DNA from 4 places in the Enterobacter sp. fkY84-1 genome. Region 1 is predicted to be linked to each of the others. Evidence: predicted binding sites of a transcription regulator. Region 1 holds the regulator's gene; each other region holds the start of a gene.
The links. Region 1 encodes PurR, which represses purine synthesis genes. Its sites were predicted from a motif close to CANGCAAACGTTTGCNTG; they were not measured.
Positions count from the first base shown of each region.

Region 2: a site for PurR is predicted at 4,131-4,148, ahead of gltS (sodium/glutamate symporter). Genes of this name have one in related genera too.
Region 3: a site for PurR is predicted at 4,006-4,023, ahead of carA (glutamine-hydrolyzing carbamoyl-phosphate synthase small subunit). Genes of this name have one in related genera too.
Region 4: a site for PurR is predicted at 5,049-5,066, ahead of tusA (sulfurtransferase TusA). Genes of this name have one in related genera too.

Region 1 is NZ_CP169393.1:1,970,165-1,978,005, forward strand. Features, by position in the region: gene punC (purine nucleoside transporter PunC) at 1-391, opposite strand, end outside; gene punR (DNA-binding transcriptional activator PunR) at 506-1,417, shown strand; gene purR (HTH-type transcriptional repressor PurR) at 1,435-2,460, opposite strand; gene cydH (cytochrome bd-I oxidase subunit CydH) at 2,758-2,847, shown strand; gene ACEPLT_RS09415 (MFS transporter) at 3,011-4,177, shown strand; gene sodB (superoxide dismutase [Fe]) at 4,216-4,797, opposite strand; gene ACEPLT_RS09425 (C40 family peptidase) at 4,920-5,693, opposite strand; gene grxD (monothiol glutaredoxin 4) at 6,032-6,379, shown strand; gene rnt (ribonuclease T) at 6,458-7,114, opposite strand; gene gloA (lactoylglutathione lyase) at 7,210-7,617, opposite strand; gene nemA (alkene reductase) at 7,718-7,841, opposite strand, start outside.
Region 2 is NZ_CP169393.1:76,006-83,846, reverse strand. Features, by position in the region: gene trmH (tRNA (guanosine(18)-2'-O)-methyltransferase TrmH) at 1-684, shown strand, start outside; gene recG (ATP-dependent DNA helicase RecG) at 688-2,769, shown strand; gene gltS (sodium/glutamate symporter) at 2,772-3,974, opposite strand; gene xanP (xanthine/proton symporter XanP) at 4,200-5,591, shown strand; gene ACEPLT_RS00345 (AsmA family protein) at 5,711-7,405, shown strand; gene yicI (alpha-xylosidase) at 7,524-7,841, opposite strand, start outside.
Region 3 is NZ_CP169393.1:693,156-700,996, forward strand. Features, by position in the region: gene ileS (isoleucine--tRNA ligase) at 1-742, shown strand, start outside; gene lspA (signal peptidase II) at 742-1,242, shown strand; gene fkpB (FKBP-type peptidyl-prolyl cis-trans isomerase) at 1,360-1,809, shown strand; gene ispH (4-hydroxy-3-methylbut-2-enyl diphosphate reductase) at 1,811-2,761, shown strand; gene dapB (4-hydroxy-tetrahydrodipicolinate reductase) at 2,966-3,787, shown strand; gene carA (glutamine-hydrolyzing carbamoyl-phosphate synthase small subunit) at 4,242-5,390, shown strand; gene carB (carbamoyl-phosphate synthase large subunit) at 5,409-7,841, shown strand, end outside.
Region 4 is NZ_CP169393.1:4,382,927-4,390,767, reverse strand. Features, by position in the region: gene ACEPLT_RS21045 (class I SAM-dependent methyltransferase) at 1-450, opposite strand, end outside; gene ACEPLT_RS21040 (hypothetical protein) at 520-909, opposite strand; gene ACEPLT_RS21035 (AI-2E family transporter) at 1,246-2,295, opposite strand; gene ACEPLT_RS21030 (MFS transporter) at 2,441-3,658, shown strand; gene ACEPLT_RS21025 (DcrB family lipoprotein) at 3,663-4,220, opposite strand; gene ACEPLT_RS21020 (7-cyano-7-deazaguanine/7-aminomethyl-7-deazaguanine transporter) at 4,293-4,958, opposite strand; gene tusA (sulfurtransferase TusA) at 5,126-5,368, shown strand; gene ACEPLT_RS21010 (hypothetical protein) at 5,413-5,673, shown strand; gene yhgN (NAAT family transporter YhgN) at 5,803-6,396, opposite strand; gene asd (aspartate-semialdehyde dehydrogenase) at 6,574-7,677, shown strand.

The DNA of each region.
Region 1 (7,841 bases):
TACGGTTTGTGCGGTTAGCCGGGTAGTAGTCGGTCACCAGCGCCTGCCAGGTCACCGCCGCGGCACAGACGCCCACGGCCTGAACGAAGCGCAGTACCAGCAGCCAGGTAGCATCGCGCACCCACAGCATCCCCAGGCAGCCCACGGCAAAAATGGCCAGACCCAGCAGCAGTACCGGTTTACGGCCGAAGCGATCCGAGAGGGGTCCCCAGAGCAGTTGGGCGAAAGCAAAACCGGCAAGGAACAGGCTCAGGCTGGCGCTGATGGCCGCGGCAGGGGTTTGCAGGTCTTCCTGCATCGCGGCAAACGCGGGCAGGTACATGTCGGTGGCCAAAAAGCCCAGCACGCTTAAGCCGCCGAGCCAGACTAAAAATCCTTTCCTGGGTTGCATTCTTTTATTCTCCTGAGGAGGCAGGTGTACGTTGGCGCAGAGTGTAGGGAGTGCAAAGCGGCTTGTGAAACGCTAATATTTGGCGGGTGCATTCAAATTTTTTGCAGGCAGAAAATGTGGTCAGATTATTCGCTTGAAGTGGTCGATGCTGTTGCGCGTAACGGCAGCTTTAGCGGTGCAGCGCAGGAGTTGCACCGCGTCCCTTCGGCCATCAGCTACACGGTGCGTCAGCTTGAGGAGTGGCTGGCGGTTCCGCTGTTTGAACGGCGGCATCGCGACGTGGAATTAACGCCCGCCGGAGCATGGTTTTTGAAAGAAGGGCGTTCTGTTATCAAAAAAATGCAGATCACCCGCGAACAGTGTCAGCAGATCGCCAACGGCTGGCGGGGGCATCTCGCCATCGCGGTAGATAACATCGTGAAGCCGGAACGCACCCGACAAATGATCGTGGATTTCTATCGTCATTTCTCTGACGTCGAGCTACGGGTCTCGCAGGAGGTGTTCAACGGCGTCTGGGATGCGCTGGCGGACGGCAGGGCGGAGATGGCGATTGGCGCGACGCAGGCGATCCCGGTCGGGGGACGTTACGCCTTTCGCGACATGGGTATGCTGAGCTGGAAATGCGTGGTGGCCAGCGATCATCCTCTGGCAGCGATGGAAGGTCCGCTGAGCGACGATACGCTGCGCAACTGGCCGTCGCTGGTGCTGGAGGATACGTCCCGTTCATTGCCCAAGCGTATCACCTGGCTTCTGGATAACCAGCGGCGGGTGGTGGCTCCTGACTGGGAATCATCGGCGACGTGCCTCAGCGCCGGGCTGTGCGTCGCGATGGTGCCCGCTCATTTTGCGCGTCCGCGCATCGATACCGGAGAATGGGTTGAACTGACGCTGGAGAATCCTTTCCCGGACGCGGCCTGCTGCCTGACCTGGCAACAAAATGATGTCTCGCCCGCCATGGCCTGGCTGCTGGATTATCTGGGGGACAGCGAAACCCTAAACCGGGAATGGTTACGGGAGCCAGCGTAGCTGGCCCCGTCAAGGGATTAACGACGGTAGTCGCGGAACGGACCGTCCGCAACGGAACGGCGTTCAATCAGGCGCGGGTGAACTTCAATGGACTGCGACTCTTCGCGCTTGTTGACGATCCTGTCCAACAGCATATTGAAGGCCGTTTCGCCCAGCGAATCTTTTGGCTGGTGAATGGTTGTCAGCGCCGGGGTGAAAAAGCGCGCGTTACGCACGTTGTCATACCCGATCACGGAAATATCCTGCGGTACGCGCAGACCCAGCTCATCGGCGGCGCAGAGTGCGCCCATGGCCATGATGTCACCACCGCAGAAAACGGCGGTCGGGCGGTGCTGCTGGGAAACGATCTGCTGCATCGCGCGGTAGCCTGATTCCGGCTCAAAGTCGCCCTGCACGATCCAGTTTTCCGGCACGGTGATGAGCGCTTCTTCCATCGCTTTCATAAAACCGGCCAGACGGCCCGCGCCGGTGTTACGCTCCAGCGGACCGGGGATCACGCCAATCTCGCGGTGACCGCGTTCGATCAGGTAACGACCCGCCATGTAACCGCCTTCGAAGGCGTTGTCGATGACGGAGTCGGTGAAGTCCGCGCGCGCTTCACCCCAGTCCATGACCACCATGGGGATATGGCGATACTCTTCCAGCATCGACAGCACGGATTCCGGGTACTCGGAACACATGACCAGCAGGCCATCGACGCGCTTTTGCGCCATCATCGACAGGTAGGCGCGCTGTTTTTCTATGCTGTTCCACGCGTTGCCCAGAATCAGGGTATAGCCTTTCTGGAAGCAGTTCTTCTCTACCGCTTCTATGATCTCGGCAAAATAGGCCGCTTCACTGCTGGTCGCCAGCAATCCAATGGATTTGGTGTGATTAACCTTGAGGCTGCGCGCAACCGCACTTGGCGAATAGTGCAGCTCTTTGATTGCTGCCCAGACGGCGTTGCGCGTCTCTTCCGCCACAAAGCGGGTTTTGTTAATTACATGTGATACGGTTGTAGTGGAAACGTTTGCGCGTTTTGCTACGTCTTTAATTGTTGCCATTAAATGTCACTCCAGACCATATCCTAAACTCCTGAAAAACTTGAAGGTAAACGTTTGCCTTCTCTCACCCTTATCACGCAATCTTGAATTGCGGCACGCCGGGAAAACGACACGGGACGTCAGGAGGGGGTCAATGGCCGGTACGCTAATAAATTTAGCGTGGAATTTTGTCCTATCTTGATGAAAAGGGGAAGAGGTAAAGTGTTTATCAGCCTAAATCCAGGAAGATTTTTGACGTAAATTATGCAAAAATGAGCAGGCTCACTTTTCGTGGGGGGATTAAAAGGAGAAAAATTGATGAGTTCCGATCTGAAGTTTTCGCTGTTCACCACCGTGGTTGTGCTGGCTCTGATTGTCGCGGCGGGTCTGACGGCCGCGCTGCACTGATTTACGCGGAGGGAGAGCCTTCTCCCTCCCGCTCCCCCCGATTGTTACTCCTAAGGCAAAAATCTTTTGCCATTTTGTTAACTTCTCATTTTTTGTGATTGATGTCATGCTTTCCGCTTCTTTGTTCTGTGTCACCACATGACACGGCATCCGGAGTTGACGCATGAAAATCAATTTTCCCCTGCTGGCCCTGGCGATTGGCGCTTTTGGGATTGGCACCACTGAATTTTCCCCGATGGGGTTACTGCCCGTTATCGCCCGCGGCGTGGACGTCTCGATCCCTGCGGCCGGCATGTTAATCAGCGCCTACGCCATTGGCGTGATGGTGGGGGCGCCGCTGATGACGCTTCTTCTTTCACACCGCGCGCGCCGCAATGCGCTGATTTTCCTGATGGCGATTTTCACCCTCGGCAACGTGCTTTCGGCCATTTCGCCGGACTACACCACGTTGATGCTTTCGCGTATTCTGACCAGCCTTAACCACGGCGCGTTCTTTGGGCTGGGGTCGGTTGTGGCGGCAAGCGTGGTGCCGAAACACAAGCAGGCCAGCGCCGTAGCCACCATGTTTATGGGCCTGACCATCGCTAACATCGGCGGCGTTCCTGCGGCAACCTGGCTGGGCGAGGTCATTGGCTGGCGGATGTCCTTCCTGGCGACGGCCGGACTGGGCGTGGTCGCGATGGTGGCCTTGTTCTTCTCCCTGCCAAAGGGCAGCGCCGGAGAACGTCCGGAAGTGCGTAAGGAGCTGGCGGTGCTGATGCGCCCGCAGGTGCTCTCCGCGCTGCTGACCACCGTGCTGGGGGCAGGGGCGATGTTTACCCTCTACACCTATATTTCACCGGTGTTGCACGATATCACCCACGCAACGCCTCTCTTTGTGACCGCGATGCTGGTGCTGATTGGCGTGGGCTTCTCGATTGGCAACTATCTAGGCGGGAAATTTGCCGACCGTTCCGTGAGCGGAACGCTGAAGGGCTTCTTAACCCTGCTGATTGTTATCATGATCGCCATTCCGTGGCTGGCGCGTAACGAGTTTGGTGCCGCGATCGCAATGGTTGTCTGGGGGGCTGCAACGTTCGCGGTGGTGCCACCGCTGCAGATGCGCGTGATGCGTGTCGCGCATGAAGCGCCGGGCCTCTCATCCTCGGTCAATATTGGCGCCTTTAACCTGGGCAATGCGCTCGGTGCGGCGGCCGGTGGGGCCGTGATTTCCGGTGGGCTGGGGTACAGTTTTGTGCCGGTGATGGGGGCGATTATTGCCGCGCTCGGTCTGCTGCTGGTGATGATGTCGGGTCGTAAACAGCCAGAAGCAGCCTGCGCTGCGGAATAAACCAAAAACGCAGAAGGGCGAGCCCTTCTGCGTGTCTCTTACGCGGCGAAGTTCTTCGCCACAAAGTCCCAGTTAACCAGTGCCCAGAAGTGCTCCAGGTAGTTAGGGCGCGCGTTGCGGTAATCGATGTAGTAAGCGTGTTCCCATACGTCCACGGTCATCAGCGGCTTCGCGCTGGTGGTCAGCGGGGTGCCTGCGTTAGAGGTAGACACGATAGCCAGTTTGCCATCCGCCTCTTTCACCAGCCACGTCCAGCCTGAACCGAAGTTCTTGATGGCGGCATCGGTGAACTTCGCTTTGAATTCCGCGAAGCTGCCAAAGGCGGCGTTGATGGCGGTAGCCAGTTCACCGACAGGTTCGCCACCGGCGTTTGGCGCCAGGCAGTGCCAGTAGAAGGTGTGGTTCCACACCTGAGCGGCGTTGTTGAATACGCCACCCTCAGAACTGCGCACGATCTCTTCCAGCGTTTTGCCTTCAAAATCGGTGCCCTTGATCAGGTTATTGAGGTTGGTGACGTACGTCTGGTGATGCTTGCCGTAGTGATATTCCAGGGTTTCCGCAGAAATGTGCGGGGCCAGGGCGTCTTTTGCATACGGTAGTGCAGGTAATTCGAACGACATTGCTTCTCTCCTTATTGTATTTTGTGTTGCCAATAACCACACAGACAACAAGGACAGGATAGCAAATTGAAAGAGTATGCAAAAGAGGAACTTACCCTGCCACGGGTGTGGCAGGGTAGGGGTTAGCGAATGGTTTTCGGCGTCATCACGCGACGCGCGCCGACGTAATGGCGCACCCAGTAGTCTTCACTGAGCGAGGTGATCTGAATATCCTGGCCACTACGCGGTGACTGGATGAATTTTCCGTTGCCGACATAGACGCCAACGTGGTCAGCCGTCCCGCGACCCTGCGTGCGGAAGAAGACCAGATCGCCGTTCTCCAGCTCTCCTCGGTTGACCGGGGACGCGTCGCGCAGGTGGTACATCTCGTTGGCGGTGCGCGGAATGCGGAACTTGACCAGATCTTTATAGGCGTAATAGACGAGGCCGCTGCAGTCAAAACCGGTACGTGGCGAAGTCCCGCCCCAGTGATACGGTTTGCCAATCTGCCCCATCAGCTTGTTCATTGCGGTTTTTTGCGCTTTCTGGACGCGCACTTTATGCACTTCCGCTATTTTTGTGACCTTGGTGCATTTCGCCTTATGGCCTTTACGCGCGATGCATTTTTCAGTCACGAGGTTAGCGGCGGTTTGCGAAGCTTTACTTTTGGCGGTGTGGGCAGTGCGGGAAGAGGTGGTTTTCGTCTTGCTGGAAGCGGTTTTTTTAGTCTGTGTGGTTGTCTTTTTCTTGTCGTTCTTAGCGGTGGTTTTTTTCTTACGTTCTGTGGCTTTCACCAGATGGTTTTTTTGTACAGCAGAATGCCGCGCCTGCTGAGAGGCGTTTGCCACTGGCGTGAAGGTGAGTGAAGTAAACAGTAAAGCACAGAGCGTGATCGAGATTTTAGTTATCCGCGCCACTGGGCAGTCCCCTGATAAATGCAGGTCATCAATAATACCCGCGTGTGATTTACAAAGCCCGTCGATTCTAATCCATAAAAAGCCAGAAAGTTAATACCATTTTTCAATCTACGATCCTGTTTCGTTAGCAAGTGCAAAAAAATTCATCGTTCTGTCGTACATTTGCCCATTCCCTAAGCAAAACCCTGACTCACGCAGGGGTAAACACCATTTGCAATGCAACTTTTCATCACTCGGAGTAGAATGTCTATACGTGACAAAAATGTTATTTTCCGATGCCAGTCTGAACCGCTACAATGTCAGACGAATGCCGTAACAGAAGTTAAAGGAAGCAAGACATGAGCACCACTATTGAAAAAATCCAGCGCCAGATCGCTGAAAACCCGATTCTGCTGTATATGAAAGGTTCTCCAAAGCTGCCAAGCTGCGGCTTCTCCGCGCAAGCGGTTCAGGCGCTGTCTGCCTGTGGTGAGCGTTTTGCTTACGTTGATATCCTGCAGAACCCGGACATCCGCGCTGAGCTGCCTAAGTACGCGAACTGGCCGACCTTCCCACAGCTGTGGGTAGACGGTGAACTGGTTGGCGGCTGCGATATCCTGATTGAAATGTATCAGCGCGGCGAACTGCAGCAGCTGATCAAAGAAACCGCGGCGAAGTACAAAACGGAAGAGCCGGACGCAGAGTAACTTTCTGCGGAAATAAAAAAGCGACCTGCTATGTGGTCGCTTTTTTTTTGTCGGGTGGCGCTGTGCTTACCCGACCTACTATTGGCGCTCGGCCTCATCATCCATCGGCAGCGGCCAGCCACCCAGACGCTTCCAACGGTTGACGATCTCACAGAACAGCTCTGCGGTACGCTCCGTGTCATACAGCGCGGAGTGCGCCTGCGTGCCATCGAACGGAATGCCAGCCGTAATACAGGCCTTTGATAACACCGTTTGTCCCAGCGCCAGGCCGCTCAGCGCGGCGGTATCGAAGGTCACAAACGGGTGGAAGGGGTTGCGCTTGAGCGCGGCCCGCTCGGCGGCGGCCATGGTAAAGCTGTGATCGAAGGTGGCGTTATGAGCCACCATAATGGCGCGGCTGCAGTTGCTCTCCTTCATGCCTTTGCGCACCATTTTAAAAATGGCGTGCAGCGCATCATATTCACTGACGGCACCGCGCAGCGGGTTATGCGGATCGATACCGTTAAACGCCAGCGCTTCCGGCTGTAAGTTTGCCCCTTCGAAAGGTTCAACGTGGAAATGCAGCGTGGTGTCCGGTGTAAGCCAGCCCTGTTCATCCATCTTCAGCGTGATGGCGGCAATTTCGAGCAGCGCATCGGTTTTAGCGTTAAATCCGGCTGTTTCTACATCAATGACAACGGGATAAAAACCACGAAAACGGTCGCACAGACCGCTAAATTGAGCGTTATCGGACATCAGGGTCTCTTACATGGGGAAAAAGCAGAGCGCATTATGGCAAATTTTGCGGGGTGATGCAGTAAAACTACGGGCGCACGTTGCGCCCTGAGGGATCAGTTGCCCAGACCGCGGCCGGCGTCTTTGGCTTCAATCAGCTCGATTTTGTAACCGTCCGGATCTTCCACAAACGCAATCACGGTGGTGCCGCCTTTTACCGGGCCCGCTTCGCGCGTAACGTTACCGCCATTTTTGCGAATGCGTTCGCACGCGTCGGCTGCGTTGTCTACTTCCAGCGCGATATGGCCGTAGGCCGTGCCCAGCTCATAGCTGTCAACGCCCCAGTTGTAGGTCAGCTCAATCACCGCTTCATCCGTTTCCGGGCCGTAACCCACGAACGCCAGCGAGTATTTGTATTCCGGGTTTTCGCTGGTGCGCAGCAGCTTCATGCCCAGGACGTTAGTGTAGAAATCGATTGAACGTTGCAGGTCGCCAACGCGCAGCATGGTGTGAAGTAGGCGCATAATTTCCTCATTAACCAATGGAATAAAAAAGCTTTTTGAACAGAAACGATGTTTTAGTATAGCGGCGAAGTGTCGCCGCTATCAATGAACAATGGCGAGATTACAGAGAAGGGTAGTCGGTGTAGCCTTCCGCGCCGCCGCCGTAGAAGCTTTCCGGACGCTGCGGGTTCAGCGCCGCTTTTTTCTGCAGACGGGCAACCAGATCCGGGTTGGCGATGTAGTCG
Region 2 (7,841 bases), 1.9 Mb from region 1:
TCACAACGTTACGCGCGGATATGCGAAATGCTCGCCAGGCGTCAGCCTGACCTGACGGTCTGCATGGAGCAGGTCCATAAACCGCATAACGTCTCTGCTATCGTCCGTACCGCCGATGCCGTCGGTGTGCATGAAGTGCACGCCGTCTGGCCGGGTCACCGGATGCGCACCATGGTCTCGGCGGCGGCAGGCAGTAACAGCTGGGTTTCCGTCAAATCTCACCAGACAATTGGCGATGCCGTTTCGCACCTGAAAGGGCGCGGGATGCAAATCCTTGCCACTAACCTGTCCGCTAAAGCCGTGGATTTTCGCGAGATCGACTACACTCGCCCGACCTGCATTTTGATGGGTCAGGAGAAAACCGGGATCTCACAGGAAGCGCTGGATCTGGCAGATCGGGACATCATCATTCCAATGATCGGCATGGTCCAGTCTCTCAATGTCTCCGTGGCGTCCGCGCTCATTCTGTATGAAGCGCAGCGCCAGCGTCAGAACGCCGGCATGTACGAGCGTAGCAACAGCATGCTGCCGGAAGATGAACAGCAGCGCCTGCTGTTTGAAGGTGGTTATCCGGTGCTGGCTCGCGTTGCGAAGCAGAAAAAATTGCCTTACCCCCACGTCAACGCGCAGGGCGAAATTGAAGCCGATGCCGAGTGGTGGGCCACCATGCAGTACGCCGGGTAAGCGATGAAAGGCCGCCTGCTGGATGCTATCCCGCTCAACAGCCTGACGGGCGTGGGCGCGGCGCAAAGCAGTAAGTTGGCCAAAATTGGCCTGCACACCGTGCAGGATCTCCTGCTTCACCTCCCCCTGCGTTATGAAGACCGCACCCAGCTTTATAAGATTGGCGATCTCCTTCCCGCCATTTACGCCACCGTTGAAGGCGAAGTCCTGAACTGCAACATCACCTTCGGCGGACGCCGGATGATGACCTGCCAGATCAGCGACGGCACCGGCATTCTCACCATGCGTTTCTTCAACTTCAGCGCGGCGATGAAAAACAGCCTGGCGACAGGCCGCAGGGTGCTGGCCTATGGCGAAGCCAAACGCGGGAAGTACGGCGCAGAGATGATCCACCCCGAGTACCGCGTGCAGGGCGATCTCAGCACGCCGGAACTGCAGGAGACACTTACCCCGGTTTACCCGACGACCGAAGGCATCAAGCAGGCGACGCTGCGTAAGCTTACCGATCAGGCGCTGGAGCTGCTGGACACCTGCGCCATTACCGAGCTGCTGCCACCCGAGCTGGCGCAGGGCATGATGAGCCTGCCCGAAGCGCTGCGAACCCTGCACCGTCCGCCACCCACGCTGCAGCTTAGCGACTTAGAAAGCGGGAAACACCCCGCCCAACGGCGTCTTATCCTTGAGGAATTGCTGGCCCATAACCTGAGCATGCTGGCGCTTCGCGCTGGCGCGCAGCGTTTCCACGCTCAGCCGTTAAGCCAGAATGATGCGCTCAAAGATAAGCTGCTGGCCTCTCTGCCGTTTAAACCCACCGGTGCGCAGGCGCGCGTCACCGCCGAGATTGAACGCGATATGGCGCTCGACGTGCCGATGATGCGCCTGGTACAGGGCGATGTAGGCTCCGGTAAAACGCTGGTTGCCGCCCTTGCAGCCCTGCGCGCCATTGCCCACGGTAAACAGGTCGCGTTAATGGCGCCGACCGAGCTGCTGGCGGAACAACACGCCAACAACTTCCGCGCCTGGTTCGCGCCGCTGGGGATTGAAGTAGGCTGGCTGGCAGGAAAACAAAAGGGCAAAGCGCGCCTTGCGCAGCAGGAAGCCATCGCCAGCGGGCAGGTGCAGATGATTGTCGGCACGCACGCTATCTTCCAGGAGCAGGTGCAGTTCAACGGCCTTGCGCTGGTGATTATCGATGAACAGCACCGCTTCGGCGTGCATCAGCGTCTGGCGCTGTGGGAAAAGGGACTGCAGCAGGGCTTCCATCCGCATCAGCTGATCATGACCGCCACGCCGATCCCGCGCACCCTGGCGATGACGGCTTACGCCGATCTGGATACCTCCACCATCGACGAACTCCCTCCCGGCCGAACGCCGGTGACGACGGTTGCCATTCCTGACACGCGTCGCAGCGATATCATCGATCGCGTGCGCAACGCCTGCACCCACGAAGGGCGTCAGGCCTACTGGGTCTGTACGCTGATTGAAGAGTCGGAACTGCTGGAAGCGCAGGCTGCCGAAGCCACGTGGGAAGAGCTTAAGCTGGCGCTGCCGGAGCTGAACGTGGGCTTGGTTCACGGACGCATGAAGCCTGCCGAAAAGCAGGCGGTGATGCAGTCGTTTAAACAGGGCGAGCTGCATTTGCTGGTCGCCACGACGGTGATTGAAGTGGGCGTGGACGTCCCGAACTCCAGCCTGATGATTATCGAAAACCCGGAGCGCCTGGGCCTTGCCCAGCTCCACCAGCTTCGCGGGCGCGTCGGCCGTGGCGCGGTAGCGTCCCACTGCGTCCTGCTCTACAAAGCGCCGCTCTCGAAAACCGCCCAGATGCGGTTGCAGGTGCTGCGCGACAGCAACGACGGTTTTGTGATTGCGCAAAAAGACCTGGAGATCCGCGGCCCCGGTGAACTGCTGGGCACGCGTCAGACGGGGAATGCGGAATTCAAAGTCGCGGATTTGCTGCGCGATCAGGCCATGATCCCCGAGGTTCAGCGCCTCGCCCGCCACATTCATGAACGCTACCCCGAGCAGGCGGCAGCGTTAATTGAGCGCTGGATGCCGGAAACCGAACGCTATTCCAACGCCTGATTTCAGGCGAACATCGGCAGCATCAGGTACAGCTTAATCACCAGCGCGTTGACGATATCAATAAAGAACGCCCCGACCATCGGCACCACCAGAAACGCCATGTGCGATGGCCCGAAGCGTTCGGTGATCGCCTGCATGTTGGCGATAGCCGTTGGGGTGGCCCCCAGACCAAACCCGCAGTGACCCGCCGCCAGCACCGCCGCATCATAGTTTTTGCCCATCATCCGCCAGGTGACAAACATGGCGTACAGCGCCATAAACAGGGTTTGCACCGCCAGAATCGCCACCATCGGCAGCGCCAGCGAGGCCAGCTCCCACAGCTTGAGGCTCATTAGCGCCATCGCCAGGAACAGCGACAGGCAGACGTTGCCGAGCACCGACACCGCCCGTTCAAACACGCGGTAGAAGCCCATCAGCGCCAGACCGTTGCTCAGGATCACCCCGATAAACAGCACGCAGACAAACGTTGGCAGCTCAAACGCTGAGCCCGCCAGCCATTGCGCAACCACTTTGCCCACGGTCAGGCAGATGGCGATCATCGCGATGGTTTCAATCAGCACCAGCGAGGTAATACTGCGCCCAACTTCAGGCTTTTCAAAGGCGGTCGGTACCAGCTCGTCGTCCGGCCTGCCGTCCGGCGTGGTGGAGTGCTTCACCAGATAGCGCGCCACCGGGCCGCCAATCAGGCCACCCAGCACCAGGCCAAAGGTGGCACAGGCCATCGCCACTTCCGTTGCATTTTCAAAACCGTAGCGCTCGACGAACAATTTACTCCACGCCGCCCCGGTACCGTGACCGCCTGACAGCGTAATCGACCCCGCCAGCAGCCCCATCAGCGGATCCAGCCCCAGCAAGGTCGCCATGCCGATGCCAATGGCGTTTTGCATCAGCAGCAGCCCCACCACCACAATCAAAAATACGCCGAGCACCTTACCGCCCGCCCGCAGGCTTGCCAGGTTGGCGTTCAGGCCGATGGTGGCAAAGAAGGCCAGCATCAGCGGGTCTTTCAGGGACATGTCAAAATCGATCTCCCAGCCCATGCTTTTTTTGAGCACCAGCAGGGCCAGCGCCACCAGCAGGCCGCCAGCGACAGGTTCAGGAATGGTGTATTTTTTCAGAAGGGAAACGCTATGTACCAGCTTACGGCCAAGCAGTAACACCAGCGTTGCGGCAACAAGGGTCGACAACGTATCGAGATGAATCATAGAAGGCTCCTTTTTTGCGCGTGTTCCATACACACGCGGCGTTATCCTGGGCCGGTTTGCGCTCTTCATGAGCTTCCGGCGCAAAAAGTGTAATTTTTTTTCCTCATCGGATGTAGAAAACCTGCTCACAGCGGCAGATTTTCTTGTCTTTTTTTGCTGGCAATCGTTTGCTTTTACCAAATGGTCAGATAAAATGCCCGCTTTTCCACCGTGGGATTGCCGCCGATGTCCGTTAACACCATAGAGTCGCCTGATGCGCAACCGATTGCGCAGAAGCAAAATAGCGAACTGATTTACCGCCTTGAAGACCGCCCGCCGCTGCCGCAGACGCTTTTCGCCGCCTGCCAGCATCTTCTGGCGATGTTTGTTGCGGTGATCACCCCGGCGCTGCTGATCTGTCAGGCACTCGGTTTACCGGCGCAGGACACGCAGCACATTATCAGCATGTCTCTCTTCGCCTCCGGCGTGGCCTCGATTATCCAGATTAAAGCGTGGGGTCCGGTGGGGTCGGGTTTACTGTCTATTCAGGGCACCAGCTTTAACTTTGTGGCGCCGCTGATCATGGGCGGTACGGCCCTGAAAACCGGCGGCGCGGATGTTCCAACCATGATGGCGGCGCTGTTCGGCACCCTGATGCTGGCCAGCTGTACGGAGATGGTGATCTCCCGCGTTCTGCACCTGGCTCGCCGCGTCATCACCCCGCTGGTTTCCGGCGTCGTCGTGATGATTATCGGCCTGTCGCTGATTCAGGTGGGCCTCACCTCCATCGGCGGCGGCTATGCCGCCATGAGCGACCACACCTTCGGCGCGCCAAAAAACCTGCTGCTGGCGGGCGTCGTGCTGGCCATCATTATTCTGCTTAACCGCCAGCGTAACCCCTACCTGCGCGTCGCCTCGCTGGTGATCGCCATGGCGGCAGGCTACCTGCTGGCGTGGGCGCTGGGCATGCTGCCGGAGAACACCGCGCCAGCCAACAGCGCGCTGATCGCTGTCCCTACGCCGCTGTATTACGGTCTGGGCATTGACTGGGGCCTGCTCCTGCCGCTGATGCTGGTCTTTATGATCACCTCTCTGGAGACCATTGGAGATATCACCGCCACCTCCGACGTCTCCGAGCAGCCCGTTTCCGGCCCGCTGTACATGAAGCGCCTGAAAGGCGGCGTGCTGGCGAACGGTCTGAATTCGTTTGTCTCTGCGGTCTTCAATACCTTCCCGAACTCCTGCTTCGGTCAGAACAACGGCGTGATCCAGCTGACCGGCGTGGCCAGCCGCTATGTCGGCTTCGTGGTGGCGCTGATGCTGATCGTCCTCGGCCTGTTCCCGGCGGTGAGCGGCTTTGTGCAGCACATCCCTGAGCCGGTGCTGGGCGGCGCAACGCTGGTGATGTTCGGGACGATCGCGGCCTCCGGCGTGCGTATCGTCTCCCGCGAGCCGCTGAACCGCCGCGCAATCATGATTATTGCGCTGTCGCTGGCCGTCGGTCTGGGCGTTTCTCAGCAGCCGCTGATCCTGCAGTTTGCCCCGGACTGGGTGAAAAACCTGCTCTCTTCCGGCATTGCTGCGGGCGGTATCACCGCTATCGTGCTGAACCTCGTTTTCCCGCCTGAAAAGAACTGATCCCCTTCACGGCAGGCAGTCAATGTCTGCCGTGACATCTATTTACACCATTCCCGCCTTGAGGATTGCGCATAAATCGTGCATAACTCCCTTATGTGCGTTTTGCGGGATGGAAGACCATGAAATTTATTGGAAAGCTACTCGTCTATCTTCTGGTAGCCCTGCTCATTGTGATACTGGCGCTCTATATTCTGCTCCAGACCCGCTGGGGCGCGACTCAGGTCAGCAGCTGGGTAACGGTGAATACCGACTACGAGCTCAGCTTCGACAAGATGAACCACCGCTTTTCGTCACCATCCCACATCATTCTGGAAAACGTCACCTTCGGCAGGGACGGTAAACCCGCCACGCTGGTGGCCAAAAAAGTGGATATCGGCCTCAGCAGCCGCCAGATAACCGATCCGCTGCACGTGGACACCATCACCCTGTTCGACGGCACGCTGAATCTCTCCCCGCAGACCGCGCCGCTGCCCTTCCAGGCGGATCGCCTGCAGCTGAACAATATGGCCTTTAACAGCCCGAATACCGAATGGGATCTGAGCGCGCAGAAGGTGACGGGCGGCGTCAGCCCATGGCAGCCAGAAGCGGGCAACGTGCTGGGTAATCACGCGCAGATCCAGATGAGCGCAGGCTCGCTGACCCTCAACGGCGTACCGGCCACCAACGTGCTGATCGAGGGCCAGCTTAACGGCAAGGAAGTGGTGCTGAACACGATTGGTGCCGATATGGCCCGGGGCTCGCTCACCGGCTCGGCCCTGCGCAACGCCGACGGGAGCTGGATTATCGACACGATGCGCCTGAACGAGATCCGCCTGCAGAGCGATAAAACGCTGACGGCGTTCTTCGCACCGCTGGCCACTATCCCCTCTCTGCAGATTGGTCGTCTGGACGTGACCGACGCCCGGCTTCAGGGCCCGGACTGGGCGGTGACCGACCTCGATTTAAGCCTGCGCAACCTGACGCTGAGCAAAGGTGACTGGCAGAGCCAGGAAGGCCGCCTGTCGATGAACGCCAGCGAGTTTATCTACGGCTCGCTGCATCTTTTTGATCCGATCCTGAATGCGGAGTTTTCCCCGCAGGGCATGGCGCTGCGCCAGTTCACCTCCCGCTGGGAAGGCGGCATGGTGCGCACGTCCGGTAACTGGCTGCGCGACGGTAAAGCGCTGGTGCTGGACGATGTCGCCATTGCCGGGCTGGAGTATACCCTGCCGCAGAACTGGAAAACGCTGTGGATGGCGCCTCTGCCGGAATGGCTGAACAGCGTCACGCTGCAAAAATTTGGCCTGAGCCGCAACCTGGTGATCGACATCGATCCCACCTTCCCGTGGCAGATCACCTCTCTGGACGGTTATGGCGCAAGCCTGCAGCTGGTGAAAGATCGCCAGTGGGGCGTCTGGGGCGGCAGCGCAACCCTGAACGGCGCGGCGGCGACCTTTAACCGCGTGGACGTGCGCCGTCCGTCGCTGGCGCTGAATGCTAACGCCGCGACGGTGAACATTACCGACCTGAGCGCATTTACCGAGAAAGGTATTCTGGAAGCCACGGCGACCGTTTCCCAACTGCCGCAGCGGCAGACCACGGTGAGCCTCAACGGGCGCGGCGTTCCGCTCAGCGTGCTGCAGCAGTGGGGCTGGCCTGCGCTGCCGATTGCAGGTGACGGCAATATTCAGCTCACCGCCAGCGGCAGCGTGCAGGCCAGTGCGCCGCTGAAGCCAACGGTGAATGGGAAGCTGAGCGCGGTGAATATGGATAAGCAGCAGGTAGAGCAGACGATGACGGGCGGCGTGGTGTCGGCGATGGCGCCGGCACAGTAAAAAGCCGGGTGGCGGCTTCGCCTTACCCGGCCTACGAGGTTTTGGTTCCCTCTCCCTGTGGGTGACCGCATAATTACCGTAGGCCCGGTAAGCGCAGCGCCACCGGGCATTTTCCACCTCAGAGCTGAACCACCACCTCATCCCCCTCGGCTTTCACCACCACGCCCCACTCGCTACCCGCGTGCGAGCCGCCCTTCACGCCACTCACTTTCTGCACGTTGCGCAAGCATACCGACCAGTTTTGCGCGTCTCCCGCGCCGCTAAAGGTCACGACGTCGCCCTGACGTGACGCCTTAAGCGTAAACACCACAGAACCGTCCGCCGCAGGCACTTCGCTTACCGCCGTTGCGCCATCGTCCAGGTTAAACAGCTGGAAGGCCGCCCCCTCGTGCCACGCGTAGTTCGGCTTCTGGTTATTGTTACCCAGCGCCAGCAG
Region 3 (7,841 bases), 1.3 Mb from region 1:
GAAAGCGGCGCAGGAAGATATCCTGAAGGCCTACGAGTCTTATGACTTCCACGAAGTGGTGCAGCGCCTGATGCGCTTCTGCTCCATCGAGATGGGCTCGTTCTACCTCGACATCATCAAAGACCGTCAGTACACCGCGAAAGCGGACAGCGTGGCGCGTCGTAGCTGCCAGACCGCGCTGTTCCATATCGCAGAAGCGCTGGTACGCTGGATGGCGCCGATCATGTCCTTCACCGCGGATGAAATCTGGGGTTATCTGCCGGGCGACCGTGAGAAGTATGTCTTCACCGGCGAGTGGTACGAAGGTCTGTTCGATCTCTCCAGCACCGAAGCAATGAACGATGCCTTCTGGGACGAGCTGCTGAAAGTGCGTGGCGAAGTGAACAAGGTTATCGAGCAGGCGCGTGCTGATAAGAAAGTCGGCGGCTCTCTGGAAGCGGCAGTAACCCTGTACGCGGAGCCAGAGCTGGCGGCGAAGCTGACGGCGCTGGGCGATGAATTACGATTTGTCCTGTTGACCTCCGGTGCGAAAGTTGCGGATTATGCTGACGCGTCTGCTGATGCTCAGCAGAGCGAACTGCTCAAAGGACTGAAAGTCGCGCTGAGCAAAGCCGACGGTGAGAAATGCCCGCGTTGCTGGCATTACACCACCGATGTCGGTCAGGTGGCGGAACACGCAGACATCTGCGGACGCTGTGTAAGCAACGTCGCCGGTGACGGCGAAAAACGTAAGTTTGCCTGATGAGTAAAACTCTCTGTTCAACAGGACTGCGCTGGCTGTGGCTGGTTGTGGTGGTGCTGATTATCGATCTGGGCAGCAAGTTCCTGATCCTCCAGAACTTTGCTCTGGGGGAGACGGTGCCGCTGTTCCCGTCGCTTAACCTGCACTACGCGCGCAACTACGGTGCGGCGTTCAGTTTCCTTGCCGACAGCGGTGGCTGGCAGCGCTGGTTCTTTGCGGGTATCGCTCTCGGTATCTGCGTGATCCTGGCGGTGCTGATGTACCGCTCGAAGGCAACGCAAAAGCTGAATAACATCGCCTACGCGCTGATCATTGGCGGCGCGCTGGGCAACCTGTTTGATCGCCTGTGGCACGGCTTTGTGGTCGATATGATCGACTTCTACGTCGGCGACTGGCACTTCGCGACCTTTAACCTCGCCGATAGCGCCATTTGCATCGGTGCGGCGTTAATCGTGCTGGAAGGCTTCTTGCCTAAACCGGCCGCGAAAGAGCAGGCGTAAGCATCAATGCCGGGTTGCGCTACGCTTACCCGCCTACCGAATATGCCGACACTTGTAGGCCGGGTAAGCGCAGCGCCACCCGGCACACAGGCGAGACAACATTAAAGAGCATTGTGTATGTCTAAATCCGTACAGAGCAACAGCGCGGTTCTCGTTCACTTTACGCTGAAGCTGGATGACGGCTCCACGGCCGAATCCACCCGCAACAACGGCAAACCGGCCCTGTTTCGTCTTGGCGATACCTCCCTGTCTGAAGGTCTTGAGCAGCAGCTTCTCGGTCTGAAAGAGGGGGAGAAAAAAGCCTTTTCGCTGGAGCCGGATGCCGCGTTTGGCGTGCCAAGCCCGGATCTGATCCAGTATTTCTCCCGTCGTGAGTTTATGGACGCGGGTGAACCGGAGATCGGGGCAATTATGCTCTTTACCGCTATGGACGGCAGCGAAATGCCTGGCGTGATCCGCGAAATCAACGGCGACTCGATTACCGTTGACTTCAACCATCCGCTTGCCGGGCGCACTGTCCATTTTGATATTGAAGTGCTGGAGATCGATCCGGCACTGGAGGCCTGAGATGCAGATCCTGTTGGCTAACCCGCGCGGCTTTTGCGCCGGTGTAGACCGCGCTATCAGCATTGTTGAAAACGCGCTGGAGATTTACGGCGCGCCGATTTATGTGCGTCACGAAGTGGTGCATAACCGCTACGTGGTCGACAGCCTGCGCGATCGCGGTGCCATCTTTATCGAGCAGATCAGCGAAGTGCCTGACGGTGCGATCCTGATTTTCTCCGCGCACGGCGTCTCTCAGGCGGTCCGTAACGAAGCGAAAAGTCGCGATCTGACCGTCTTCGATGCCACCTGCCCATTGGTGACCAAGGTGCATATGGAAGTGGCGCGCGCCAGCCGTCGTGGTGAAGAGTCGATTCTGATTGGCCATGCCGGGCATCCGGAAGTCGAAGGCACCATGGGCCAGTACAGCAACCCGGAAGGGGGTATGTATCTGGTTGAGTCGCCTGAAGATGTGTTAACGCTGAACGTGAAAAACGAAGCGCGTCTGTCGTTTATGACCCAGACCACGCTCTCCGTCGACGATACCTCTGACGTGATTGACGCCCTGCGTCAGCGCTTCCCGAAAATCGTCGGGCCGCGCAAGGATGACATCTGCTACGCCACCACCAATCGTCAGGAAGCGGTGCGCGCGCTGGCTGAACAGGCGGACGTGGTGCTGGTGGTCGGCTCCAAAAACTCGTCTAACTCCAACCGTCTGGCTGAACTGGCACAGCGAATGGGCAAAGCGGCGTTCCTGATCGACGATGCCACGGATATTCAGGAAGCGTGGGTTAAAGACGCGGCCTGCGTTGGCGTGACGGCCGGGGCGTCCGCGCCGGATATTCTGGTACAAAACGTCATTTCCCGTCTGCAGGAGCTGGGCGGCGGCGAAGCGGTGCCGCTGGAAGGACGTGAAGAGAACATTGTTTTCGAAGTGCCGAAAGAACTGCGCATCGACGCCCGCGAAGTCGAATAGTCCCTTTTCTGATGAAGGCCAGCACCTCCTGTGCTGGCCTTTTTTTTACCCGTTACTTTATCGTGACGACAAAATCATGTCTTTTACTGATATTTAAGTCGGTTTCACGTTAAATTCTAATTATTGGTGTTTTCAGTTGGCAGTGCTCAGAAAGGCTGGTTAATCTGAAAACGGTTTACATCATTTTAACGTAAGAGAATAACTATGCATGATGCACAGATCCGTGTCGCCATTGCGGGCGCGGGTGGACGTATGGGCCGTCAGCTGATTCAGGCGGCACTTCAGATGGATGGCGTAGCACTTGGCGCGGCGCTGGAGCGTGACGGTTCATCACTTCTGGGGACCGATGCTGGTGAGCTGGCGGGCGCGGGAAAGACCGGCGTAACCGTACAAAGCAGCCTGGATGCGGTTAAAGAGGACTTCGATGTCTTCATCGATTTTACCCGCCCGGAAGGGACGCTCGCGCATCTGGCATTTTGCCGCCAGCACGGCAAGGGGATGGTGATCGGCACCACCGGTTTTGACGATGCGGGCAAGCAGGCTATCCAGGATGCATCCAAAGAGATTGCGATCGTCTTCGCCGCAAACTTTAGCGTGGGCGTTAACGTCATGCTGAAGCTGCTGGAGAAGGCCGCGAAGGTGATGGGCAACTACACCGATATTGAGATTGTTGAAGCTCACCACCGCTATAAGGTTGATGCGCCATCCGGCACGGCGCTGGCGATGGGCGAAGCGATTGCTCATGCACTTGATAAAGATTTAAAAGACTGTGCGGTCTATGCCCGCGAAGGCCACACCGGGGAGCGCGTGCCAGGCACCATTGGTTTCGCAACCGTCCGGGCGGGTGACATCGTCGGCGAACATACCGCGATGTTCGCCGATATTGGCGAGCGCGTCGAAATTACGCATAAAGCGTCCAGCCGAATGACGTTTGCCAATGGTGCCGTTCGATCCGCTTTGTGGTTGAAAGAGAAGAAAAATGGTCTTTTTGATATGAGAGATGTGCTGGATCTCAACAATTTGTAAGTATTATTACCCATCGTGATGTGGTTATTGCAGTCGTAATTACTTGATTGCATAGGGCAATAATTTATTGCCCTTTTATTTTATCTGTTTCGTGATTACTTTGTTCACTTATCCTTGAAAGTATAGCTGTTCCTCTTGATTCTCGTTACAGAAATGTAAATTTTGACCATTTGGTCCACTTTTTGATGCTGCGTCGACTCATTTTTCATTAAACCCGGCGCGCAAGCGTTTTCCGTAGTGATTTACCTGATCTTTTTGTCGCTTAAGCTTCACTCACCTCGTCAGATACGCAAAAGACTAAACAAAATGTCGGTTTTAAGTTGACTTTTACCCACCAAATCTCCAGAATGCCGCCGTTTGCCAAAAATCCGCTGGCAACACATTTGCATTGATCCATGACATGGTTATGAATTAATATGCAAATAAAGTGAGTGAATATTCTCTGGAGGGTGTTTTGATTAAGTCAGCGCTATTGGTTCTGGAAGACGGAACCCAGTTTATCGGTCGGGCCATAGGGGCAACGGGTTCGGCGGTTGGGGAAGTCGTTTTCAATACTTCAATGACCGGTTATCAAGAAATCCTCACTGATCCTTCCTATTCTCGCCAAATCGTTACTCTTACTTATCCTCATATCGGCAATGTCGGCACCAATGCGGCTGACGAAGAATCTTCTCAGGTACATGCGCAAGGCCTTGTCATTCGTGACCTGCCGCTGATTGCCAGCAACTTCCGCAACACTGAAGATCTCTCTTCTTACCTGAAGCGCCATAACATCGTGGCGATTGCCGATATCGATACCCGTAAGTTAACGCGTCTGCTGCGCGAGAAGGGTGCACAGAACGGCTGCATCATCGCAGGTGATAACCTCGATGCGACGCTGGCGCTGGAAAAAGCGAAAGCTTTCCCGGGCCTGAACGGCATGGACCTGGCGAAAGAAGTGACTACCGCTGAAGCCTACAGCTGGACTCAGGGTAGCTGGACGCTGGAAGGCGACCTGCCGGAAGCGAAAAAAGAGAGCGAGCTGCCGTTCCACGTGGTGGCCTACGATTTTGGCGCCAAACGCAACATCCTGCGCATGCTGGTTGACCGCGGCTGCCGCCTGACGGTGGTGCCTGCACAAACGTCTGCCGAAGACGTGTTGAAGATGAATCCGGACGGTATTTTCCTGTCCAACGGCCCTGGCGACCCGGCGCCGTGCGATTATGCCATCGCTGCCATCAAGTCCTTCCTGGAAACCGATATCCCGGTATTCGGCATCTGCCTCGGCCATCAGCTGCTGGCGCTGGCGAGCGGTGCGAACACCGTCAAGATGAAGTTCGGCCACCACGGTGGTAACCACCCGGTGAAAGATATCGATAACAACACGGTGATGATCACCGCGCAAAACCACGGCTTCGCCGTGGATGAAGCCTCAATGCCGGCTAACCTGCGCGTGACCCATAAGTCGCTGTTCGATGGCACCCTGCAGGGGATTCATCGTACCGATAAGCCAGCGTTCAGCTTCCAGGGCCACCCGGAAGCGAGCCCGGGCCCGCACGACGCCGCGCCGCTGTTCGATCACTTCATCGAACTTATCGAGCAATACCGTAAGACCGCTAAATAATCAGGAGCCGAGAAGACAATGCCAAAACGTACAGACATAAAAAGCATCCTGATCCTTGGCGCTGGCCCGATCGTCATCGGCCAGGCCTGCGAATTCGACTACTCCGGCGCGCAGGCGTGTAAAGCCCTGCGTGAAGAGGGTTACCGCGTTATCCTGGTGAACTCTAACCCGGCGACCATCATGACCGACCCGGAAATGGCTGATGCAACCTACATCGAGCCGATTCACTGGGAAGTGGTGCGTAAAATCATCGAAAAAGAGCGCCCGGACGCGGTGCTGCCAACCATGGGCGGCCAGACGGCGCTGAACTGCGCGCTGGAGCTGGAGCGTCAGGGCGTACTGGCCGAATTCGGCGTCACCATGATTGGTGCCACCGCCGACGCGATTGATAAAGCCGAAGACCGTCGCCGCTTCGACGTGGCGATGAAGAAAATCGGCCTCGACACCGCGCGCTCCGGTATCGCACACAACATGGAAGAAGCGCTGGCCGTTGCGGCTGAAGTGGGCTATCCGTGCATCATCCGTCCATCGTTCACCATGGGCGGCACCGGCGGCGGTATTGCCTACAACCGCGAAGAGTTCGAAGAAATTTGCGAACGCGGTCTGGATCTTTCCCCAACCAAAGAGCTGCTGATTGATGAATCGCTGATTGGCTGGAAAGAGTACGAGATGGAAGTGGTGCGTGATAAAAACGACAACTGCATCATCGTCTGCTCCATCGAAAACTTCGATGCGATGGGTATCCACACCGGCGACTCCATCACCGTTGCGCCAGCCCAGACGCTGACCGACAAAGAGTATCAAATCATGCGTAACGCCTCGATGGCGGTACTGCGTGAAATCGGCGTGGAAACCGGCGGTTCTAACGTACAGTTCTCCGTAAACCCGAAAACCGGCCGTCTGATTGTTATCGAAATGAACCCGCGCGTGTCCCGTTCCTCCGCGCTGGCCTCTAAAGCGACCGGCTTCCCGATTGCGAAAGTGGCGGCGAAACTGGCGGTGGGTTATACCCTCGACGAGCTGATGAACGACATCACCGGTGGCCGTACCCCTGCGTCCTTCGAGCCGTCCATCGACTACGTTGTGACCAAAATTCCACGCTTCAACTTCGAGAAATTTGCCGGCGCCAACGACCGTCTGACCACCCAGATGAAATCCGTCGGTGAAGTGATGGCGATTGGCCGCACGCAGCAGGAATCCCTGCAGAAAGCGCTGCGTGGCCTCGAAGTGGGCGCGACCGGCTTTGACCCGAAAGTGAGCCTGGACGACCCTGAAGCGCTGACCAAAATCCGCCGCGAGCTGAAAGACGCGGGTGCGGAGCGCATCTGGTACATCGCCGACGCCTTCCGTGCCGGCCTGTCCGTCGACGGCGTGTTCAACCTGACCAACATCGACCGCTGGTTCCTGGTACAGATTGAAGAGCTGGTGCGTCTGGAAGAGAAAGTGGCAGAGCTGGGCATCAACGGCCTGGACGCAGACTTCCTGCGCATGCTGAAGCGTAAAGGCTTCGCCGACGCGCGTCTGGCTAAACTGGCGGGCGTGCGCGAAGCGGAAATCCGCAAGCTGCGCGACCAGTATGACCTGCACCCGGTGTACAAGCGCGTCGACACCTGTGCGGCAGAGTTTTCTACCGACACCGCGTACATGTACTCCACCTATGAAGACGAGTGCGAAGCGAATCCGTCAGTTGACCGCGACAAGATTATGGTGCTGGGCGGCGGTCCAAACCGTATCGGCCAGGGCATCGAGTTCGACTACTGCTGCGTACACGCCTCGCTGGCGCTGCGTGAAGACGGTTACGAGACCATCATGGTCAACTGTAACCCGGAAACCGTCTCCACCGACTACGACACCTCTGACCGCCTCTACTTCGAGCCGGTGACGCTGGAAGACGTGCTGGAAATCGTGCGCATCGAGAAGCCAAAAGGCGTTATCGTGCAGTACGGTGGCCAGACTCCGCTGAAGCTGGCGCGCGCGCTGGAAGCGGCAGGCGTACCGGTTATCGGTACCAGCCCGGATGCGATTGACCGCGCGGAAGACCGCGAGCGTTTCCAGCAGGCGGTTGACCGTCTGAAGCTGAAACAGCCGGCGAACGCCACGGTGACGGCCATCGAACAGGCCGTAGAGAAGGCGAAAGAGATTGGCTACCCGCTGGTGGTGCGTCCTTCCTACGTCCTGGGCGGCCGCGCGATGGAAATCGTCTACGACGAAGCCGACCTGCGTCGCTACTTCCAGACGGCGGTGAGCGTCTCCAACGATGCACCAGTGCTGCTCGACCGCTTCCTCGACGATGCGGTAGAAGTGGACGTTGACGCCATCTGCGACGGCGAAATGGTGCTGATTGGCGGCATCATGGAGCATATCGAGCAGGCGGGCGTGCACTCCGGCGACTCCGCCTGTTCTCTGCCAGCGTACACCCTGAGCCAGGAGATTCAGGACGTGATGCGCCAG
Region 4 (7,841 bases), 2.3 Mb from region 1:
CGCCTGAGCCGGTAATTGGGATAATGCCGGATAGATGGTTGGCCAGTTGCCAAACACCGCTAATCCCGCAGGTTTTTCTTCCTTCAGGGCGTCCGCCAGGTGAAATAGCCCTTTGTAACAAACGTCCTGAGTGAAATCCATATTTACGCGGGTCATTTCATCGTGCAGTAAAAAGTGGCCCACTTTTGCCAGAAAATAACGTCCATGCTGTTGGGTAACGATCCGCCCGCTTAATCCCATATCCAGCAGTACGCTGACGCCATAGCTGCCGAGCGTGCTGTGTTCGGTTATTTCCTCGAGGCTGGCACCCTCTTTACCTTGTTTATCGAGCCAGGCGAGAATGCCTGAGTTACGCAGACAAAGCGCGGTCTGAAATAACATCGGAGCAAAAGCGATGCGTTGCGCTTCGGTAATGGCATCCAGTGCGCTGAGCGTATCCTTTTCGTACATTGCTGCGTAACCTTTCAGGGCAAGAAATAAGGGTTATCGGGCCAAATGCGGCCCGACTTTAGAAAAATATTACAGTGCGGCGCCCGCGGAGAGGTTCAGCTGAATATCGTGGTCGAGGTTATTCACCCAACGGTTATAATTTTTGTGAATTTTACCGTCAGCCGCTTTCAGGTTCATACTGCTTTCGTAGTTAATGGAATAGCTTGTTGCGGAATAAGGAATACGAATGTCGACCGAGTGGTCGCGCGCCTGCAGACGACCTTTGATAACGCCCGGACCGGCTTCCGTCATGATCCAGTCACGTTTTTGTCCTGCTTTCAAAATCGCGGTTTTTACCTGGTCGGCGGTATGACCCGCGCTCACAGTAGAGTGAACCTGAGCGATTGGGGCAGTACGCGCACAGCCTGCCAGTGCGCCAACGAATACGGCGGCAGCACACCATTTAACGATCTTTTTCATCAACAACTCCATATCAATAATAACAATTAAAGGTAGTGGTTTTTACAAATAATATTCATCCGGCGTTTCTTTTGTGCCAGATGTTTTTTTAATCAATATTAAGGTTTGCATTACGTTGACGCGAAGGCGGGCATAATAACATGGAAAATAATTAACAATTTCATTTTTTTTAATTTGCGTTAAATCATGATTTGCGTTTCAACGTAATGCGACCGACGTAAACAAAAACAGAATTAATATTTCCTTAACGCAAATAAAAATACCGCGACAGGTTATGAACGCGGTAATTTAAGGCGGATTATTGCCGGTTTAAACCTACCTATACAGGTAGGTCAGCTACCCAGGCAACCTGCTTTTCGGCCTTCCCGGCCCGAGCAAAATGGCCAGCTTGCTGCCGCCTTTGGTGGTCTCCATCCAGATCTTACACACGCTGGTCAGGGGGACCGAGAGCAGCATACCGACCGGGCCCAGCAGCCATCCCCAAACCAGTAAGGATAAAAAGACGACCAGCGTCGACATGCCGAGCCGGTGCCCCATCATGCGTGGTTCGAGAATATTGCCCAGCACCATGTGCACGACGAGGAATAACGCGCCGACCAGCATACATTCGTAGAAACCGTTAAACAGAAACGCCTGAATCATTGGCGGCACGGCGGAAAGCACCGCGCCAATGTTGGGCACGTAGTTCAGCAGAAACGCCAGCACGCCCCACATCAGCGCGAACTGCACGTTCATCAGCATCAGCCCCAGCCAGACGATGATCCCGGTCCAGACGCTCAGCAGCGTTTTCAGCGCCAGGTATTTAGAGACGCCCTTCAGCGCCCGGTGTAAGCCAGCAATGTGAATTTGTGGGTTATTCAGTGCAAAGCGCAGCTTATACGGGACGTGGCGGACTTCAAACAGCATAAACACCACCGTCATGACCAGCAGCAGAATGCTGGCCATCGCGCCGGAAAGCCCCGTCATCAAGGTGGTGGCGTAGGTCATGACCTTCTCGGAGTCCATCCTGCGCAGCATCCGTTCGGGTGAGATATGCAGATTAAGGAAAGGCACCATCTCCTGGAGTGCGACGATCTTCCGCGTCAGCTCTTTGTTGTACTGCGGCAGCATGGTGGAGAATTCACTCAGCGAGGCCGCCAGCACGCCGAAGAGCGCCGTCAGGGCAATCAGCATCACGATGACGACGATAGTGATGGCTACCGGGCGGCTAACGCCCCGGCGCAGAAACCAGGTGACCAGAGGATTAAGCACAATGGCAAAAAAGAGCGCCAGCAGGAGCTGAACTATGATGTCGGCGGCCGCATGGATACCCGCAAGGATAACCACCAGACAGGCGAGTTTTAATAAGATGTGGAGTCCTGCTTTGTCGGACGGGTTAGCGATCATGCGCGTTCCTTAGTGTGATGACCCGGTAAGTGTAGTGCCCGGGCCTCGCTTCGTCTGGCACCGTTAATCTGAAAGTCGCTGCTGATTTTCTTATTGGGGCGTGGTAATAGTGAAACACTGTTGTAAAAAATCCAGGTAGAACCCCATGCCCGAACCTGCCGCTGAACCGGCACTGAGCGGACTGCGCCTCAATCTGCGCATCGTTTCCGTTGTGATTTTTAACTTTGCCAGCTATCTCACCATCGGCCTGCCGCTGGCGGTTCTGCCGGGCTATGTCCATGACGTCATGGGCTTCAGTGCCTTCTGGGCGGGGCTGGTGATTAGCCTGCAGTATTTCGCCACGCTCCTGAGCCGCCCGCATGCCGGGCGCTACGCGGACACGTTCGGTCCAAAAAGCATCGTGGTGCTGGGATTGTGCGGCTGCTTCCTCAGTGGCCTGAGCTACCTGCTGGCCGCCTCAGCCAGCCACTGGCCGCTGGTCAGCCTGGCGCTGCTCTGCCTGGGCCGCGTCATCCTCGGCATTGGGCAAAGCCTGGCGGGAACCGGCTCGACGCTCTGGGGCGTGGGGGTTGTCGGGACGCCACACATTGGTCGGGTGATCTCCTGGAACGGGATTGTCACCTACGGCGCGATGGCGCTCGGTGCGCCGCTTGGCGTGGCCTGCTATGCGTTTGGCGGGCTGTATGGACTGTCGCTCACCATTATGGCGGTCGCGCTTGTGGCGATACTGTTTGCGCTGCCGCGCCCGACAGTGAAGGCCAGCAAGGGCAAGCCGCTGCCGTTCCGGGCGGTGCTCGGGCGGGTCTGGCCATACGGGATGGCGCTGGCGCTGGCGACCACCGGCTTCGGTGTCATCGCCACCTTCATTACCCTGTTCTATGACGCCAAAGGCTGGGACGGCGCGGCCTTTGCGTTAACCCTGTTCAGCTGTGCGTTTGTTGGTGCGCGCCTGCTTTTCCCTAACGGCATCAACCGTCTGGGCGGGCTGAACGTGGCGACGATCTGCTTTGCGGTAGAGATTGTCGGGCTGCTGTTGACCGGCGTAGCCAGCGCGCCCTGGATGGCGAAAATGGGCGTATTTCTCGCGGGAGCCGGTTTTTCACTGGTCTTTCCGGCGCTGGGCGTGGTCGCGGTGAAAGCGGTGCCGCAGCAGAACCAGGGGGCGGCGCTGGCGACCTATACGGTGTTTATGGATATGTCGTTGGGCATTACCGGGCCGCTGGCAGGGCTGGTAATGGCCCGCGCGGGGGTACCGGTGATCTATCTCGCCGCGGCGGGTCTGGTCATGATGGCATTGCTGCTGACGTGGCGGCTAAAAAAATGGCCCCCGGTGCAGGCACCGGAGGCCACGTCATCATCGTGAAACGTTACTGGATTACGATGGTGTTAATGATGTTTTCAGCAGCCGTCTGCGCTTTCTGCTGATCTTCCGCTGGCAGGGTGATCTGCAGGGTCAGGAGTTTGTTATCAACCTTGCCCAGCACGACAGAGGAGTACGCGGTCTGGCCTTTCGCAGAGATGATGCTGTCCAGCTGCTGTAGCTTATGGCCTTTCAGCTCGATGGATTTATTGGTCACGACCTGCAGCTGCGGGTCGCGGCCGCGCTGCTGATCTTCCAGACGTTTGGACAGGACCGCCAGATCTTCGCTGGTGTCGTCGCCCACAATCACAATGACCGCTTTCTGCCCGGTTGCGTCGGAGTAAACGTGCATGTTATTCGCCTGAGTGCCCAGCTTGCCGCTCTGGTCAGTCATATCGGCTGGCAGAGAGAAGCTGAGTTTGCCATCCATCAGATTCACCGGCTGGCCGGTCGCATTGCTTTCTGCGGATGCGCCCTGAGCAGGCGTTTTCGTGTCGCTGTTATCACAGGCTGCAAGACCCACAACCAGCAGGCCAATCCCGACATATTTAACCAGATTGCGCATTGACTTCTTCCTTTCGATAAACGGCCATAACGGCTCATTCGCTCATCTTATCACAACTGATAAAGCGAACCCTTAACCAGCCTGCAATGCCGTGATTTCAGATTTATCTGCCAGCCTTTTCAGCAGCATATTCAGCAGCACGCCGTACATGGGCAGGAAGAACACAATGCTGATGAGCACCTTGAAGCAGTAGTCCACCAGCGCGATTTCCATCCAGTGTTCGGCCATGAACGCATCCGGGCTACGCCAGAAGGCGATGAAGAAGAAGGCCAGCGTATCGCTCACGTTACCGAACAGCGTGGAGGCGGTGGGTGCCATCCACCAGCGATGATTCTGACGCAGGCGATTAAACACGTGCACGTCCAGAATCTGCCCCAGCGCGTAGGCCATAAAGCTTGCTGCGGCGATACGGGCGACAAACAGGTTGAAGTGGGTTAACGCCTCAAAGCCCTGCCAGCTTCCCATATAAAACAGGGACGACACCCCGTACGAGATGAACAGCGCCGGGAGCATGACCGCAAAAATAATGCGGCGAGCCAGCGGTGCGCCAAAAATACGCACGGTCAGATCGGTGGCGAGGAAAATAAACGGAAAACTGAACGCGCCCCAGGTGGTATGAAAACCAAAGATGGAGATAGGGAGCTGCACCAGATAGTTGCTGGAGGTGATCACCAGCAAATGGAAAAGCGAAAGCCAGAACAACGCTTTTACGCGCTGTGATTCAGAAAACTGCGTCATATTGTGACCTTTTTATACGTTGGGGTGAGGGAACCCAATAAAAACCGCAGCATGATACTGCTTTGGCGGGACATTGCAATGGTTAGTTTTTACGCAATCGTTAACCTGGTTTGCATTGACCGCAACGGGGCGTAAACTACAGCCGTTTTTACCTGACCGAGAAGATCATGACCGACCTGTTTTCCAGCCCAGACCACACTCTTGATGCCCAGGGCCTTCGCTGCCCGGAACCGGTAATGATGGTACGTAAAACCGTGCGCAACATGCAGACCGGTGAAACGCTGCTGATCGTTGCCGACGACCCTGCCACCACGCGCGACATTCCCGGTTTTTGTACCTTTATGGAGCATGAGCTGGTGGCGCAGCAGACGGAAACGCTGCCGTACCGGTATTTGATTCGTAAGGGGTAGCCCTCACTTATTTGGGGGGAGGTTGAGGGTATCAGGCCGCACCCATGCTTGAACCTGTTCCTGAATATTTAAAAGCGAGTTTAACGGTAGATGACCTGCCTCTGGACGTCCCTGCCTTCGAGCCGGAAGTTGATCAGTTGGGAAGCTATTGCACGCTATTAACGCAGTTGCTGTTGGCTCGTTCACTTTCAGAGAGTGATGAAAGAGTGGCTGGAGATTTGTTGCAAGGCTTAGTTGGGCTGTATAGCGGTATGTTGAAAGCACCGCGCTGGTTGCGTACAAATGAAGGCATCTTGCCACTGTGAAAAAAGTCGGGTGGCGCTAACGCTTACCCGACCTACGAGACTAGAGCCGTTGTAGGCCGGGTAAGGCGAAGCCGCCACCCGGCAAGAATACGGCGCCTGATGCCCTCTCCCACAGGGAGAGGGAGAACGTCATCCCTTCATCCACGCCCTGATCCCATCCAGGAACATCTGCGTTGCCATCATGACCAGAATGAGCCCCATCAGGCGCTCCAGCGCGTTTACCCCTTTTTCGCCCAGCAGGCGCAGGAACAGGGACGACTGCAGCAGGATAATGAACGTCCCGCCCCAGGCAATCAGCAGGGCAATGACCAGATGGCTCATCTGATTCGGATACTGGTGCGACAGCAGCATCAGCGTCGCCAGAATGGTTGGCCCCGCGACGAGCGGGATCGCCAGCGGCACAATAAACGGCTCTTCACCCGCAGGCAGGCCGCTGCTGCTGCCTTCCGCGCTCGGGAAAATCATCTTAATCGCAATCAGGAACAGAATAATCCCGCCGGAAATCGACACGGTTTCAGCGCGCAGGTTCAGGAAGGCGAGGATTTTTTCACCCGCAAACAGGAAGATAAACATCACCAGCAGGGCGATGAGCAGCTCGCGGATCATGATCGCCCGGCGGCGCTTCGGCTCGGTGTGCTTCAACACCGACATGAATATCGGCAGGTTACCCAGGGGATCCATTATCAGGATCAATAAAACCGCGGCGGAAATGATTTCACTCATGTAAATTATCCCTGAATTTCTCTAAGGTTATTATGATAATTAGCTGTATTTCTGATTGCCGGGCAATCATCGATTAATTTCGCTTGCGACTTTGGCAGCATTTTGTAATGTGAAGCATATCCCAGTTCAATACTGGCTTGCACAATCAGCACACACCCTCAGCAGGAAAAAAATGCTATGAAAAACGTTGGTTTTATCGGCTGGCGCGGTATGGTCGGCTCTGTACTCATGCAACGCATGGTTGAAGAGCGCGATTTCGACGCTATCCGCCCGGTCTTCTTCTCCACTTCCCAGCTCGGCCAGGCTGCTCCGTCCTTTGGTGGTACCACAGGCACGTTGCAGGATGCTTACGATCTGGAAGCGCTGAAGGCACTCGACATTATTGTGACCTGCCAGGGCGGCGATTATACCAACGAAATCTATCCAAAGCTGCGTGAAAGCGGCTGGCAGGGCTACTGGATTGACGCGGCCTCTTCGCTGCGCATGAAAGACGATGCCATCATCATTCTCGACCCGGTTAACCAGGGCGTGATCGCCGATGGCCTGAACAACGGCGTAAAAACCTTTGTTGGCGGTAACTGCACCGTCAGCCTGATGCTGATGTCCCTCGGCGGCCTGTTCGCGCAGGATCTGGTGGAGTGGGTCTCCGTGGCGACCTACCAGGCGGCGTCCGGCGGCGGCGCGCGTCACATGCGCGAGCTGCTGACCCAGATGGGCCAGCTGCACCAGAGCGTCGCGACCGAGCTGGCAAACCCGGCGTCGGCTATTCTCGATATCGAGCGTAAAGTGACCGAGCTGACCCGCAGCGGCGAGCTGCCGGTGGATAACTTTGGCGTACCGCTGGCCGGTGGCCTGATCCCGTGGATCGACAAGCAGCTGGATAACGGCCAGACCCGCGAAGAGTGGAAAGGCCAGGCCGAGACCAACAAAATCCTCAATACCGCGAACACCATTCCGGTTGACGGTCTGTGCGTGCGTATCGGCGCGCTGCGCTGCCACAGCCAGGCCTTCACCATTAAACTGAAAAAAGATGTGTCTATTCCGACCGTGGAAGAGCTGCTGGCCGCGCACAACCCGTGGGCGAAAGTGGTGCCAAACGATCGCGATATCACCATGCGCGAGCTGACCCCGGCAGCGGTGACCGGCACGCTGACCACGCCGGTTGGCCGTCTGCGTAAGCTGAACATGGGGCCGGAGTATCTCTCCGCGTTCACCGTCGGTGACCAGCTCCTGTGGGGCGCCGCTGAGCCGCTGCGCCGCATGCTGCGCCAGCTGGCGTAATAATTTGTTAAATACCGGGGGTGATTTTCACCCCTTTTTTTTGCGTACTACATGGAGTAACACGCGTATGTCTTATTTTTTATCAGGAGTCATTTAGAGCGTTGGCTATGCTTTAAGGAAGAGTCATTTCTTACCTGAGGTTCGAACGGAGCAGAATGGATGCA